One region of the Anaerobacillus sp. 1_MG-2023 genome, then DNA from elsewhere that is predicted to be linked to it. Evidence: riboswitches for the same ligand, from Rfam matches in the RefSeq annotation. Region 1 holds a riboswitch; the other holds the start of a gene.
What was found. A riboswitch is a leader RNA that binds a small molecule or an ion and turns the genes downstream of it on or off. The one in region 1 is predicted to bind lysine.
Positions count from the first base shown of each region.

Region 2: linked by a shared signal. The riboswitch ahead of Q4550_RS09290 (aspartate kinase) and the one ahead of Q4550_RS20135 (Na+/H+ antiporter NhaC family protein) in region 1 are both predicted to bind lysine.

Region 1 is NZ_JAUORD010000015.1:77,884-85,317, forward strand. It holds gene Q4550_RS20120 (bifunctional metallophosphatase/5'-nucleotidase) at 1-984, shown strand, start outside; gene Q4550_RS20125 (YunC family protein) at 1,078-1,371, shown strand; gene yunB (sporulation protein YunB) at 1,509-2,279, shown strand; lysine riboswitch at 2,438-2,618, shown strand; gene Q4550_RS20135 (Na+/H+ antiporter NhaC family protein) at 2,769-4,346, shown strand; gene Q4550_RS20140 (sodium-dependent transporter) at 4,580-6,106, shown strand; gene Q4550_RS20145 (methionine/alanine import family NSS transporter small subunit) at 6,108-6,212, shown strand; gene Q4550_RS20150 (M23 family metallopeptidase) at 6,255-7,241, opposite strand; gene lipA (lipoyl synthase) at 7,425-7,434, shown strand, end outside.
Region 2 is NZ_JAUORD010000004.1:144,486-151,919, reverse strand. It holds gene uvrC (excinuclease ABC subunit UvrC) at 1-845, shown strand, start outside; lysine riboswitch at 925-1,113, shown strand; gene Q4550_RS09290 (aspartate kinase) at 1,358-2,593, shown strand; gene Q4550_RS09285 (YslB family protein) at 2,624-3,067, opposite strand; gene Q4550_RS09280 (succinate dehydrogenase cytochrome b558 subunit) at 3,375-3,983, shown strand; gene sdhA (succinate dehydrogenase flavoprotein subunit) at 4,058-5,821, shown strand; gene sdhB (succinate dehydrogenase iron-sulfur subunit) at 5,821-6,579, shown strand; gene Q4550_RS09265 (helix-turn-helix domain-containing protein) at 6,934-7,161, shown strand.

The sequences.
Region 1 (7,434 bases):
ATTGGTGTTACCATCCCTTATGAACAATTCTACTCACTACTTGGATGGCAGATAGATTCTCCTTTCCATTTCTTACAGTCCCTCATTGATGAAGTACGCAGTCAATCAGATGTTGTCGTATTGATGTCTCATATGGGTTTAGGTAATGATGAACAGCTAGCAAGGGAAATGAAGGGGCTTGACGTTATTATTGGAGCCCATACCCATCATGTGCTGAAGCATGGCATCCTTGTAGAAGATACGCTTATTACTCAGTCTGGTAAAAACGGGAATTACGTTGGAGAAGTTTCGATTTGTTTTGATATGGAAACAAAGAAAGTGATTGAGAAGGAAGCATATTCAATAACCGTCCGGAATCGGAAAGAAGACGAGGAAGCGAAGGCGATGATTCAACAACTAAGTATCGATGCACATAAGATGCTTGAAGAGGTCGTATGTCGTCTTGAACAGCCTCTTGAATCTGAATGGTTTCAACGCTCGGTTCTAGCTGATGAGTTAGCTGCCGCTCTTAGAGAGTGGTGTGGAGCGGATATTGGCATGATTAATGCTGGTATGTTGCTTGATGGGTTACCAGAAGGAAATGTATCAAGAGAAGATCTTCATCGCATTTGCCCTCATCCTGTTAATCCTTGCAAAGTGGTGTTAAAAGGAAGTGAGTTACGAGAAATCATCTCTTATTCTATGTCAGATGAAATAGTGAATTTAAGTTTTAAAGGTCTCGGTTTCAGAGGTGAGGTAATGGGGATTATGGCATTTGATGGACTTGAGGTTACCTCTGTCAAAATGGACGACGGCCTCTATCATGTAACAGATGTTTTTCACAACGGAAAGAAGCTTGTTTCTGATGAAGAATATGCCGTTGCGACGGCTGATATGTTCACATTTGGGAAATTCTATCCTCAAATGAAGCATGCTAAAAAGAAATACTTTTTACCTGAAATGCTTCGAGATCTCCTTGCATGGCGTTTAGAAAATAGACATTAAAATTTTCAGCGTTTGATTGTCAAACATGCTCTTTGTCTCATATAGATATAGTGATATTCATTCAGGTCAGGAGGCGGGAATGACGTGATCACTATGTCACCAATCTTGATTGACGGTCATCCTTTTATAGCGGTAAGTATGCAGCTTCCGAAAACGAATTTTCTAGCGGTCATGAATGACAATGGGTATATCATGTGCGGCGCACTCGATGTAGCCTTACTTAATGAAAAGTTAAGCGACCGAAAGATTATCGCAGGAAGAGCTGTTGGTGTACGGTCTATTGAACAACTGCTTGATGCACCGCTCGAATCTGTTACGCTTGAAGCAGAAGCGCGAGGCATTACGATTGGAACTAAGGGTAGAGACGCGATGCTTAAGATGATGTGAAGAAAGCCGTAGCACTTGCTACGGCTTTCTTTTCGATTATGACACATCTAGTAGCTTGATTTTGGCTCTTTCTAGGAAATTGTCCATACTTCTCTTCTCCATGGCATATACATGAAGAAGAGAAGGGAGGGTTCACGTTGTTTCGAACTCGCAGAAAATTCTTTAGAAAGGGACCGCTTCCCTTTCGATATGTTTTTGTCATCTCCTTTATTATTTTTATCTTTACTACGGTTCAAGGATTATGGATTGTTAATAAAGGAATTGAACCAAGCTTAATCAGTATTGCTGAAACAAAAACACGTCAAGTTGCTGCGCAAGCAATAAATGATGCCATTTCAAAGAAGATCGCAGACGGTATTGACGTTGAGAATTTAATTATCGTTCATGGTAATGATTCCGAAAAAGTACCAAGTTATAGCTTTAACTCGCAAGTTTATAATCGATTGATTTCAGAGGCCACAGAACGAGTTCAAACTTATTTAGATTATGTTGAAGCTGGTGATTTAGATAAGCTGGAAACCTTTAAGAATGATATAGATATCGATTACGAAGGTACCGAAAATCAACAAGGAATCGTATACTCTATACCTTTAGGGATGGCTACAAATAATGTTCTTCTCTCAAATTTTGGACCGAGGATTCCAGTGCGGTTTGAAATGATTGGAGATGTGGTTTCTAATATTGATACAAAGGTGAAAGAAACGGGAATTAACAACACGTATCTTGAGGTGTATATCAATATTAAAGTTGAGATGAACGTAATTATCCCTTTCTCTACAAAGAATACTGAGGTGTCGAACTCCGTAAAAATCGGGGATCTATTTATTCAGGGAGACGTTCCTTATTATTATAATGGTGATAATGGAAATGGTGGGAATCCATCGATCGTTTTGCCAAAGCCCGATTAAGACAAGGAACCCCATTATTCATCGTCATTGTTAAATGTCGATAGATAAGAAAATAGTTCCTTTCTAATAGAAATATCTCTGGAACAATCTACAATTGCACAAACAACGAAAGTAAGGTATACTTTAAAACTGAACTTAATATTGTTCCTTATCTTATACGATGAGGTAGAGGAGCAGATCCTCATGAGTACGTGTTGGGAGAATGACACCAATGATCAGCATCGAAAGGGAGATCTGCCGAAGCATAAATAACGGTCACATTATTTATGTTGGGGCGACATTGAAGAAGTGTCGAACTGTCATTATGAGTCTAACTTGTAATGGAGAACTACTGATCGGGGTGGACACTTAACATTGACTCGGTGAAGCGAGCAATGATAGGACCAATCCTATCATTGCTCGCTTTTTTGCATACAAACACGACAAGAAGGTTGAGGGATAGGCGTCCATTCCGGTTATGATGACCAATCATTTATTAGGAGGATATTCATGGAGAATTCAGTTCTATCCATTATTCCACCACTCGTAGCTTTGCTAATGGTAGTGGTGACTAGAAAAGTGCTTCCTTCTCTAGGAGTAGGCATTATTCTTGGTGCGCTAATGATCAACAATTGGAGTGTACCAAATTCATTAGAAGAAATTTATACAATCGTAAAAGGGATCTTCATTGATTCCGAGAGCGGTGGTTTAAATACTTGGAACATGTACATTATTTTCTTCCTACTTTTATTAGGTATGATGACGGCCTTTATTTCGATCTCAGGTGGAAGTCGCGCATTTGGCGAGTGGGCCATGAAACGCGTGAAAACAAGAGTAGGCGCCCAGATTGTCACAGCGGTATTTGGTATTATTATTTTTATTGATGATTACTTTAATTCGCTCGCAGTTGGAAACGTTAGTAGACCGATTACGGACAGGCACAATGTTTCAAGGGCAAAGCTTGCCTATATCATTGATTCAACTGCAGCACCAATGTGTATTATTTCCCCTATTTCAAGCTGGGGGGCTTATATCATCGCGTTAATTGGTGGTGTATTAGCAACGCATAGCATTACAGGTGTTGGCGCGTTAGAAGCTTTTATCAGAATGATTCCAATGAATTTGTATGCTCTCTTCGCACTGGCGATGGTGTTCTTTGTTAGTTATTTTGACATTAATCTTAAGGCGATGAGAGTACATGAAGACCGTGCACAGAAAACAGGAGAAGTGCTTGATCCGAATCAAGGTGCCGTACCTGGTCAAACATCTGGACTACCTGAAAGTGAGAAGGGGAAAGTAGCTGATCTTGCATGGCCCATTATTATGCTAATTACTGGTACTGTTACGTTTATGATCATTACAGGAATCCAGGCTGTTAGCGGAACGGATACAGCCGTGACAGCTTTGTCTGTCTTTGAAAATACAGACGTTGCTGCTTCTCTCCTTTATGGTGGAATTATTGGACTTATAACTTCTCTCCTCTTCTTCTTTCCAAAAAGAATGGGTGGAGCGGTTCTTGGAAAAGGAATTTGGGAAGGCATTAAATCAATGCTTCCAGCCGTATACATTCTTTTCTTTGCATGGACATTGATTGAAATTATCGGCTCGCTAGGAACTGGTAAGTATCTTGCAGGACTTGTTAATGACCATATTGTGATTGGCTTCTTACCAGCTATTTTGTTCCTACTTGCAGGTGTTATGGCGTTTGCAACGGGAACTTCGTGGGGAACATTTGGCATTATGCTTCCGATCGCAGGAGAGATTGCCGCTGCTACGGATCCTACCTACATGCTTCCTGTACTTGCCGCTGTTCTTGCAGGAGCTGTATTTGGAGATCACTGCTCACCAATTTCGGATACAACGATTCTTTCTTCCACAGGCGCAGGTAGTCACCATATCGATCATGTGATGACCCAGTTGCCTTATGCATTGCTCGTTGCAGGTATTTCTATACTAGGATATTTGGTTCTTGGCTTTACTGGTAGTTCCATTCTTGGTCTTGTGGCAACAGCGATTCTATTCGGATTATTAATTTTCATGCTAAAAGGAAAATATGCCAACAGACCAGTTGAAATGGCAAATCATTAATCAAACAGGAGGATATTCCTCCTGTTTTTTTATGTATTTTCACAAAAAAGGAGAGATTTATATAGAAAATTGAACGATTCATACGAAAAATGTAAAAAGATTGTTTTGACAAGGACATACGTACTAGATATACTATAAACAAAATAATCTGAATTTACTTAAAAGTCTTAACCTTTTTCTGGAAGGGGGCTTATGGTGAAAAAGGTTAACATTTGTCTAAGGGGGTAATTTATTTGGAAAATCGTGCGCAATGGGGGACAAGGGCTGGTTTTATTTTAGCCGCAGTTGGTTCAGCAATAGGTCTAGGGAACATTTGGAGATTTCCGGCCGTAGCCTATGACAACGGTGGTGGGGCATTTTTTATTCCTTATTTATTTGCATTATTAACAGCCGGAATTCCAATTCTTATTCTTGAATTTACATTGGGTCATAAATTCCGTGGGTCCGCACCACTTTCATTCTTTAGAATGAATAAGAAAATGGAATGGCTAGGGTGGTGGGGCGTTATCGTTGCATTCGTCATCTCCACATACTACGCGGTAATTATTGCGTGGGCCATCTCTTATAGCTATTTTGCATTTAATCAAAGTTGGGGTTCTGATACAGAAGCATTCCTCTTCAATGATTATTTGAAATTAACGGTTGATCCTGGACAAACAGGTAGTATCGTACCAGGCGTATTCCTTCCATTAATTGCCGTATGGATCATTACACTTGGCGTACTTCTTGCTGGAGTTAAAAAGGGCATTGAGCGTGCTAATAAAATTTTCATTCCTACATTAATTGTTCTTTTCTTAATCATTGTGATTCGAGCAGTGACACTGCCTGGTGCTGCTGAAGGTCTAAATGCTTTCTTTACACCGAATTTTGATAGCATTACTTCAGGAAGTGTTTGGGTTGCTGCATACGGGCAAATTTTCTTCAGTTTATCCATTGCTTTTGCTATTATGATTACTTATTCTAGTTACTTACCTAAGAAATCAGATATTACGAATAACGCGTTTATTACTGGTTTTGGTAACTCGGCGTTTGAGCTTCTAGCAGGTATTGGGGTATTCTCAGCGCTTGGATTTATGGCTCAGCAGCAAGGACTTAGCGTTGGCGAAGTAGTGAGCGGTGGCGTAGGACTAGCCTTCGTTGTCTTCCCTCAAATTATCAATGAGTTCCCAGCTTTGAACGGTTTGTTCGGATTCTTATTCTTTGCTTCACTTGTACTTGCAGGTTTGTCTTCACTCATTTCCATTTCCGAAACATATGTTGCAGGTGTTTCTGAGAAGTTCGGAATTTCTCGTACGAAAGCTGTTCTAATTGGTGGAGGGATTTCCTCTATTATCTCAATTCTGTTTGCAACGCAAGGCGGATTGTTCTTCCTTGACGCAGCTGACTACTTTATTAACCAGTTCGGAATTGCCTTTGTAGGACTAATGGAAGTCGTTGTTGTAGCATGGGTACTTCGTGAGCTTAATACGCTTGAGTCACATGCAAACGGCATTTCAGACATTTCACTGAAGTACTGGTGGAAAGCTTGTCTTGGAGTCATTACTCCTCTCGTACTTGGTTATATGATGTTCGATCTCTTTAAGACAAATCTTCTTCGTCAGTTTGATACACCGACTGGGAACTATGAAGGCTACTCAAACGGCTTTATTCTTTATAGTGGCTGGGCTGTCGCAGGATTCGCCCTTCTGGTTGGAATTCTATTCAGCCTAAAGAAATGGGACGCGAAAGCTGAACAGCAAAAGTATAAGGAGGTAAGCTAATATGGGTGGTAGCGCGATTTTCATGATGGTAGTTGGAATGGTTATTATATGGGGTGGTCTTGCGGCTAGCATTTTGAATGCTGTGAGAGTATCGAAAAAACAATAGAACATAAAAAGAAGAACTAGCGAGCTAGTTCTTCTTTTTTGCTTACTTTTTGTTGCGTATTCGTTCCTGTCGTTCCCAGAGCCTCAACGAAGGATAGGGATCATACGACCATTCTGTTCTTCCGTTGTCTTTATAGATGCCATAGTGAAGATGTGGCGGGAACTTTCCAGCCGTTCCTTTTGGTCCATATCCAGAGCTACCAACATACCCAATGATTTCACCTGGCTGTACAACATGACCTTTCTCAATGCCTTTTTCAAACCCATTTAGGTGAGCATAGTAGTGGTAATTGCCATCGATATCCCGAATCCCGATCCGCCAACCACCGTATTCATTCCATCCTTTCGTTTCGACAGTTCCATAACTTGTCGCTTTCACTCCAACACCATAAGAAGCGAAAATATCCGTTCCTTCGTGAATTCGAAGTCCGCCCCACCCACGTCGATCGCCCCAGGTGCTTCGGTAACTATAGTTTGCGTGAAGTGGTACGGGAAAAGCATGCTTATCGAGTTTAAGCGTTTTGAATGTATGATAAACAGCACTATTACTTGTAATCGTCCTTACTGCTTGGTCACGATGATAATAATCCCAAAGACCAATCTGAATATCTTCTAAAGAACTTCCATACTGTTGTATGAAAGACCCAATTGTATAAAGTAGATCTTCGTCATTAGTACGCTCGGCTTTGCCATCTCCATTGCCATCGAGGCCAATTCCATTAAAGAACGATATCGAGATAGGATCGTGATCTTCTTTATTTGGATTCGTACTCCCAGACCATTTTTCAGGCGTAATATAGATAGCTATTGCACCTTTTTCACGAGGAATATCTTTTTGTGAGCGCCTAATGCTTCGTTCATATTGATCAATACCAGCATAGATGTACCAGGGGACCTGTGTGACGGCTTCCATCTTATGAAATAACATCTTCCGTTCGTTTCTTAGTTTATCTTCGTCTATATCAGCAGCTCGAACGTTTATAGGGATGAGGAAGAAAAGAATAAGGATAAGAAAACTATATTTTCTCAAGTGTTTCTTCTCCTTTCGTAATTTGTCATTACCCTTAGTTTGGTTTTCCGTGCGTAAATCATTAGAACTAAATAATGGAAGGTCTAAAGTCTTAATCCTCAATAGATTCACACTTTTTATAGAAATGAATGAGTTACCTATGGTATTCTTTATTACAGAAAAGTAATAGGTGAGGTGAGTGTAGTGAGTAAGA
Region 2 (7,434 bases), on a different contig from region 1:
ATGCTCAGATGGTAGAAGAACTTCTACAAATTCCTGTTCATCAGCCAAAACGAGGCAAGAAAAAAGAGCTTGTGGAGCTTACAATGAAGAACGCGACCATTGCCATTAATGAGAAATTTTCATTAATTGAACGCGACGAGAAAAGAACGATTGATGCTGTTGAAAACTTGGGAGAAAAGCTTAATATAGAAGCTCCACTTAGAATTGAAGCTTTTGATAACTCGAACATTCAGGGAACGAACCCTGTATCCGCTATGGTTGTTTTTCTTGATGGAAAGCCAAAGAAAAATGAGTATCGCAAGTACAAAATCAAAACTGTGGAAGGACCAAACGATGTAGGTTCTATGAAAGAGGTTGTGAGAAGAAGATATTCAAGAATGCTTAAGGAAAATGGTCCGCTTCCTGACTTAATTATTATTGACGGCGGAATAGCTCAAATACAGGCGTCACAGGATGTGCTCGAGAATGAGCTTGGTCTAGACATACCGGTTTGTTCGCTGACGAAAGATGAGAAACATAAAACGTCTCATCTTCTTATTGGTGATCCTCCAGAGGCTGTTTATCTACCAAGAAATAGTCAGGAATTCTACCTGTTGCAAAGGATTCAAGATGAAGTACACCGATTTGCGATTACGTTTCATCGACAGCTTCGAGGGAAATCGATGCTTAAGTCAAGTCTTGACGATATTCCCGGTATCGGAGAGAAGAGAAAAAAGAAGCTGCTAAATCATTTTGGATCGATTAAAAAGATGAAAGAAGCGAGCGTTGAAGACTTACACAACGCAGGACTACCAATGAATGTTGCAGAGGAAGTAATCGCTCGATTTGAAAGTCAATCAAACTAATTTGTAAGAACATGTTGCGGCATTCACGTAAGTTCGTTATAATGAGTGAAATTTAATAGTTCCACACTTCGAAAGTTGAAGTGATGGTAGAGGCGCAAAAACCAACAGTAAGCTTACTGAAGAGTGTTAAGACTCAGTGATAGGAGCTGAAAGGGGGATTTGCCGAAGTGGAAAGACGCTTATCCGTCTGAAGCTGGATCTGTATTGAATAAGTGCAGAGCTGTCATCCAATACCTACCCGGGAATTGGATGGAGAACTATCTCACAAAGGGACGTTTTCTTGGATTTGTTATGAAAACAACAGTGAGGTTTTTCTCATTGTTGTTTTTTTATACTTTAATAAACGCTTTACAGGTTTAAAGTATAAAAAAATGAAGGCTATCGCTATTTCAATCTGGTGAGTGGCCGAGTTTTTAATATCCATTTCGACTCTTAGTTAGTGAGTGTTTGTAACGTGCGATATTAACGCACTATGAGGGATAACGAGCTGCATGAAAGAAAGGATGGAGAGAGTGGGACTACGCGTATTGAAATTCGGAGGCACGTCTGTTGGAGATGTTGAGAAAATCAAAAATGTTTCCAAAAGGCTTATGGAAGCTGTAAATAATGGAGATGAGGTTGTTGCGGTTGTTTCAGCGATGGGCAAAACAACGGATGAGCTTTTAGGATTATCAAAAGGGATAACAGCTACACCGTCTGCAAGAGAGCTTGATATGCTTCTAACGACTGGAGAACAAGTGACAACAGCGCTTCTTTCAATGGCATTAAATGAAGAAGGGTACGATGCCATTTCATTGACTGGCTGGCAAGCAGGAATTAAAACAGAGTCGCTACACGGCAATGCAAGAATCCTCGATATTGATGCTTCACGTATGAATCAACACCTTGCTGAGGGAAAAATTGTGATAGTAGCAGGATTCCAGGGGCTAACTGATACGTATGACATCGCAACGCTAGGGCGAGGTGGTTCCGATACAACAGCTGTGGCGATTGCAGCAGCTCTTAAAGCGGATCGTTGTGAGATTTATACAGATGTAGATGGTGTGTATACGACAGATCCTCGATATGTGAAGGGTGCAAGAAAGCTTTCTACGATTTCTTATGATGAAATGCTTGAACTTGCTAACCTTGGGGCTGGTGTCTTACATCCTAGAGCGGTTGAGTTTGCAAAAAACTATAACATCTTGCTTGAGGTCCGCTCGAGCTTTACGAATGAACCTGGAACGCTAATTGAGGAGGTCGTATCAATGGAACAAAATTTGGTGGTTAGAGGTCTGGCTTTTGAAAGTAACGTAACGAAAATAACAATTTCGGGTTTGCCGAATGAGATTACAACACTTCCTTCCTTGTTCTCATCTCTTGCGGCAAATGGTATTAATGTAGATGTGATCATTCAAAGTACAGGAGAGAAAAATACAACGAGTATCTCATTTTCAATTGAAACTGCCTCTCTTGAATTAACTCTTGATGTGCTCCGTCGCATTAAAGTGAAACTTCCCTACGAACATATTTATCACGAATCAGAACTTGCTAAGGTATCGATAGTAGGATCAGGTATGATTTCTAACCCTGGTGTTGCGGCACAAATGTTTGAAGTGCTTGCTGAACACGGGGTAGAAATGAAGATGGTGAGTACATCAGAAATCAAAGTGTCAACGATCGTTCCAGAAGATAAAATGATTTATGCTATTGAGTCGCTACACGATAAATTTCAACTAGATGAAAGAACCCCTGTTAAACAAATGTAATCAAAAAGGAGACCACATGTGGTCTCCTTTTTATTCAATCTGATCTTTTGGGTCCCATTTTACTGTGAATTGAATTTCATTCTTTTTATCAGTTTCATAGGCTTCAGCGATGCAACGAAGCATATTTTGATATTGTTCAGCAAGAAAACCTGCTTCAAGTTGATAACAAGCATTTCGACTAGTACTTCTTCGCTCAGTGATAAGAGCTGACTGAAGATCAAACGTTACTTCATTCTTTTTTTCTTGTGCAATTGATAATTTACCCCATCCAGCACGCTGAAAAAAATCCTCGATCTCTTCTCGAGTGGAGAGCGGGAATTGCCTGGCCATTTCTTTTCCAGTCCAATATAAAACAGCCGGCTGTTCACTTCCAAGAAGTTCAGGAATAAGAACTTCTCTATAAAATTCATATCCAAAAGCAGTTGTTTCTATTTCATGACTATAATCAATCGAGTTTGTGCGCTTCTTAAACATAAATTCCTCCCAGCTTTTCTACAAAATAATTATAACGTTTTATCGACAAATCCTCCATAGAACCATAGATAGAATTTATTTATATAGAAAGCGTATTCAATTGAGATATACTCAGGTGTTGTAAGGGAATTTTGAAAAATCTAAATGTACACGTTTTCTTGACGGTCCTAAATGATGGGAGTACAATGGGTATGTCACAATATAATCGACAGAAAGCGATGATTTCTGTGCATGCAAAGACTTCTTTATTAGAAAAAATGCACTGGCAGATGGTAGCTTAACAACTTAAAAGGGGGACACACAAAACATGGCCGCAAGTCGAGACTTTGTAAGCCGAAAATTGCATTCGCTTCTAGGAGTAATTCCGCTCGGACTTTATGTTACTCAGCATCTTACTGTTAACTATTTTGCAACAAGAGGGCCCGAGGCGTTTAATGACGCAGCTCATTTTATGGAGAGCCTTCCTTACAGGTATTTGCTTGAAATTTTCGTTATTTTCTTACCGCTCTTATTCCATGCGATTTACGGCGTTTATATCGCGTTTCAATCCAAAAACAACGTAAGTCGATATGGCTATTTACGTAACTGGATGTTTTATTTGCAGCGGATTTCTGGCGTTATCGTATTAATATTTGTAACTTGGCACGTCTGGCAAACGAGAATACAGGCTGCGATGGGAGCAGAAGTAAACTTCCAAATGATGGCTGATATCTTGTCTAATCCAGGAATGATGATCTTTTACATCGTTGGTGTACTTGGTACTGTCTTCCACTTCGCAAATGGCTTATGGTCATTCTTTGTAAGCTGGGGCTTCACAGTAACACCAAAATCACAGCGTACGATGACATACGTAACAATGGTCATTTTCGTTGCACTTTCAGTTGTTGGCATGCGCGCATTATTTGCATTTGTTTAAGAAAGTGAACTGTCTTCACCACGTCTGATACATAACTTTCAGACAGAGCCAGCATTTAAGGGGGAACTGTTCTTATGAGTAAAGGTAAATTAGTGATAGTTGGAGGCGGCCTTGCAGGTTTGATGGCTACCATCAAAGCTGCGGAAGCTGGAATGCAAGTAGATCTTCTTTCCATCGTTCCAGTAAAACGTTCTCACTCTGTATGTGCGCAGGGGGGAATTAACGGGGCTGTTAATACAAAAGGAGAAGGAGATTCTCCTTGGGAGCACTTTGATGATACAGTTTATGGAGGCGATTTCCTTGCAAATCAACCTCCAGTAAAAGCAATGTGTGATGCAGCGCCTGGTATCATTCACTTAATGGATCGTATGGGCGTAATGTTTAACAGAACACCAGAAGGTCTACTAGATTTCAGACGCTTTGGTGGAACACAACATCACCGCACTGCTTTTGCCGGTGCAACAACCGGGCAACAGCTTCTATATGCGCTTGATGAGCAAGTTCGTCGCCATGAAGTAGCAGGCCTCGTTACAAAATATGAAGGATGGGAATTTCTCTCCGCTATTTTAGATGAGGAAGGTGTATGCCGAGGAGTTGTGGGTGAAAACTTAACAACTTCTGAAATAAGAAGTTTTGAAGCAGATGCGGTTATTATGGCGACAGGTGGACCTGGTATTATCTTCGGTAAGAGTACAAACTCTGTTATTAATACAGGTTCTGCTGCTGGTGCGCTTTATCAGCAAGGGGCTATTTATTCCAATGGGGAATTTATTCAAATTCATCCAACGGCAATCCCTGGTGATGACAAGCTTCGTCTTATGAGTGAATCTGCACGTGGCGAAGGTGGCCGCGTTTGGACGTATAAAGACGGTAAACCATGGTATTTCCTAGAGGAAAAATACCCAGCATACGGAAACCTTGTACCGCGTGATATTGCTACGAGAGAAATTTTTGATGTATGTGTAAGTCAAAAGCTTGGTATTAATGGTGAGAACATGGTTTACCTTGACCTCTCACATAAAGATTCAAAAGAGCTTGATGTTAAGCTTGGCGGTATTATTGAAATCTACGAGAAATTCATGGGTGACGATCCTCGTAAAGTCCCTATGAAAATTTTCCCTGCTGTACACTATTCAATGGGTGGTTTATGGGTAGATTTTAACCAGCAGACTAATATTCCTGGGCTATTTGCTGCTGGTGAATGTGATTATTCTCAACACGGTGGCAATCGTCTTGGAGCAAACTCGCTATTATCTTCTATTTATGGTGGCATGGTTGCTGGTCCAAATGCGGTTGACTATATTAATGGATTAGAAGCAACGGTTGAGGATCTCTCTTCTTCATTATTTGAAAAGCATCAACAAGAAGAGCAGGCAAAGCAGGACGCAATCATGAAGATGAATGGAACAGAGAATGCTTATCAAATTCATAAAGAGCTTGGCGAATGGATGACAGCTAACGTAACGGTTGTAAGAAATAACGACAAGTTAAAGGAAACAGATGAGAAAATTCAAGAGTTGATGGAGCGTTACGAGAACATCAATATTAATGATACATCCAAGTGGAGTAATCAGGGGGCTTCATTTACTCGACAATTATCTAACATGCTACAGTTGGCACGGGTAATTACAATCGGGGCATTAAACCGTAACGAAAGTCGCGGTGCTCACTACAAGCCTGAATTCCCTGAGCGTAATGATGAAGAATTTCTTAAAACAACAATGGCTAAATACGATGCAGTAAACAACAAACCAGAATTCTACTATGAAGAAGTAGATACATCATTAATTCCACCTCGTAAACGCGATTATTCTAAGAAGAAAGCGGGGGATAAATGATGAGTGAGAATAAAACTGTTACACTTAAGATAAAAAGGCAGGATGGACCTGAATCTAATTCATATGAAGAAACGTTTACGATTCCATACCGTCAAAACATGAATGTTATTTCTGCTTTAATGGAAATCCGTCGTAATCCAGTTAATGCAAACGGTGAGAAAACTACACCTGTTATTTGGGAAATGGGTTGTCTAGAAGAAGTATGCGGAGCTTGTTCGATGGTCATTAACGGAAAACCACGTCAATCTTGTACTGCTTTACTAGATCAACTTGAGCAACCAATTCGCTTAGAGCCAATGACCACATTCCCGGTTGTGCGAGATCTTGCTGTAGATCGAAGCAGAATGTTTGATGCACTTAAGAAAGTGAAAGCATGGATTCCGATCGATGGTACCTATGATCTTGGACCTGGTCCGAGGATGCCTGAGAATAAGCGACAGTGGGCATATGAACTATCTAAATGTATGACATGTGGTGTTTGTCTTGAAGCGTGTCCGAACGTAAATAGTCGCTCGGAGTTTATTGGACCGGCTGCTATTTCACAGGTTCGATTATTCAACTCACATCCAACAGGTGAGATGAACAAAGAGGAGCGTCTGGAAGGCTTAATGGGAGAGGGTGGACTTGGGCATTGTGGTAACTCACAAAACTGTGTGCAATCTTGTCCGAAAGGAATTCCATTAACAACTTCTATTGCTGCAATGAATAGAGCAACGTCACTTCAAACGTTCAAAAACTTTTTTGGAAGTGATCACTAGGAAAAGATCCCCTGCAAGGGGGTCTTTTTTTAGTTTCAGATAATACTTAAGCTATGTTAGCTTATACTGATGATTCTCGATTTTTTCCGCGAAGCGGTTGATCATTACAGAACTTAAATGACTCTAAAATCAACAGCGTTCATTAACAGAGCCAAGTCTTATGAATAGAATAAAACCTTATTACGATATTTCTCAGGAAATGATGAAGAAGAACGAAGGTTGTCATAATAAATTCTCTAAACTGTTTTTATGCAATGTGTGAATTAATGTAACACGTAAGATAGAAATTCATATATTGTATGGACTATATAATTTCAATCGAAGTTGCTTTGTTGCCCTATCGAGGAGGGTGGAATGTTGAAAGGGAACCACTACCGACCAAAGCCACTATTAACCAAAAGAGAAAGAGAAGTTTTCGAATTGCTTGTTCAAGACAAAACAACAAGAGAAATAGCAGAAGAATTGTTTATTAGCGAAAAAACAGTTCGGAACCATATTTCGAACACGATGCAAAAGCTGGGGGTAAAGGGGCGTTCTCAGGCTGTTGTCGAATTGCTTCGACTGGGAGAATTAGAAATATAAAACTGTGCCGGCTTAAAAGCCGGTTTTTTCTTTTGTGTAACGTCATGCTTGCTTATACTGTAAATTCTAGATTATTTCCTCGTTCGAGTTAAATGTCATTCAGTGAAAAAGAATGAGATACATAGGAACTTGTAATTCATGATAAAGAGTAATTAAGAGGAATTCATAGAGGTCAGTCTATGAAGTGAGTAGGTTAAAATAAAAAAAGAATGAATAGTATGTTAAGATAACAAAAAAGCATGTAACAAGATGGTTTCATGCGAAGAAGAGACA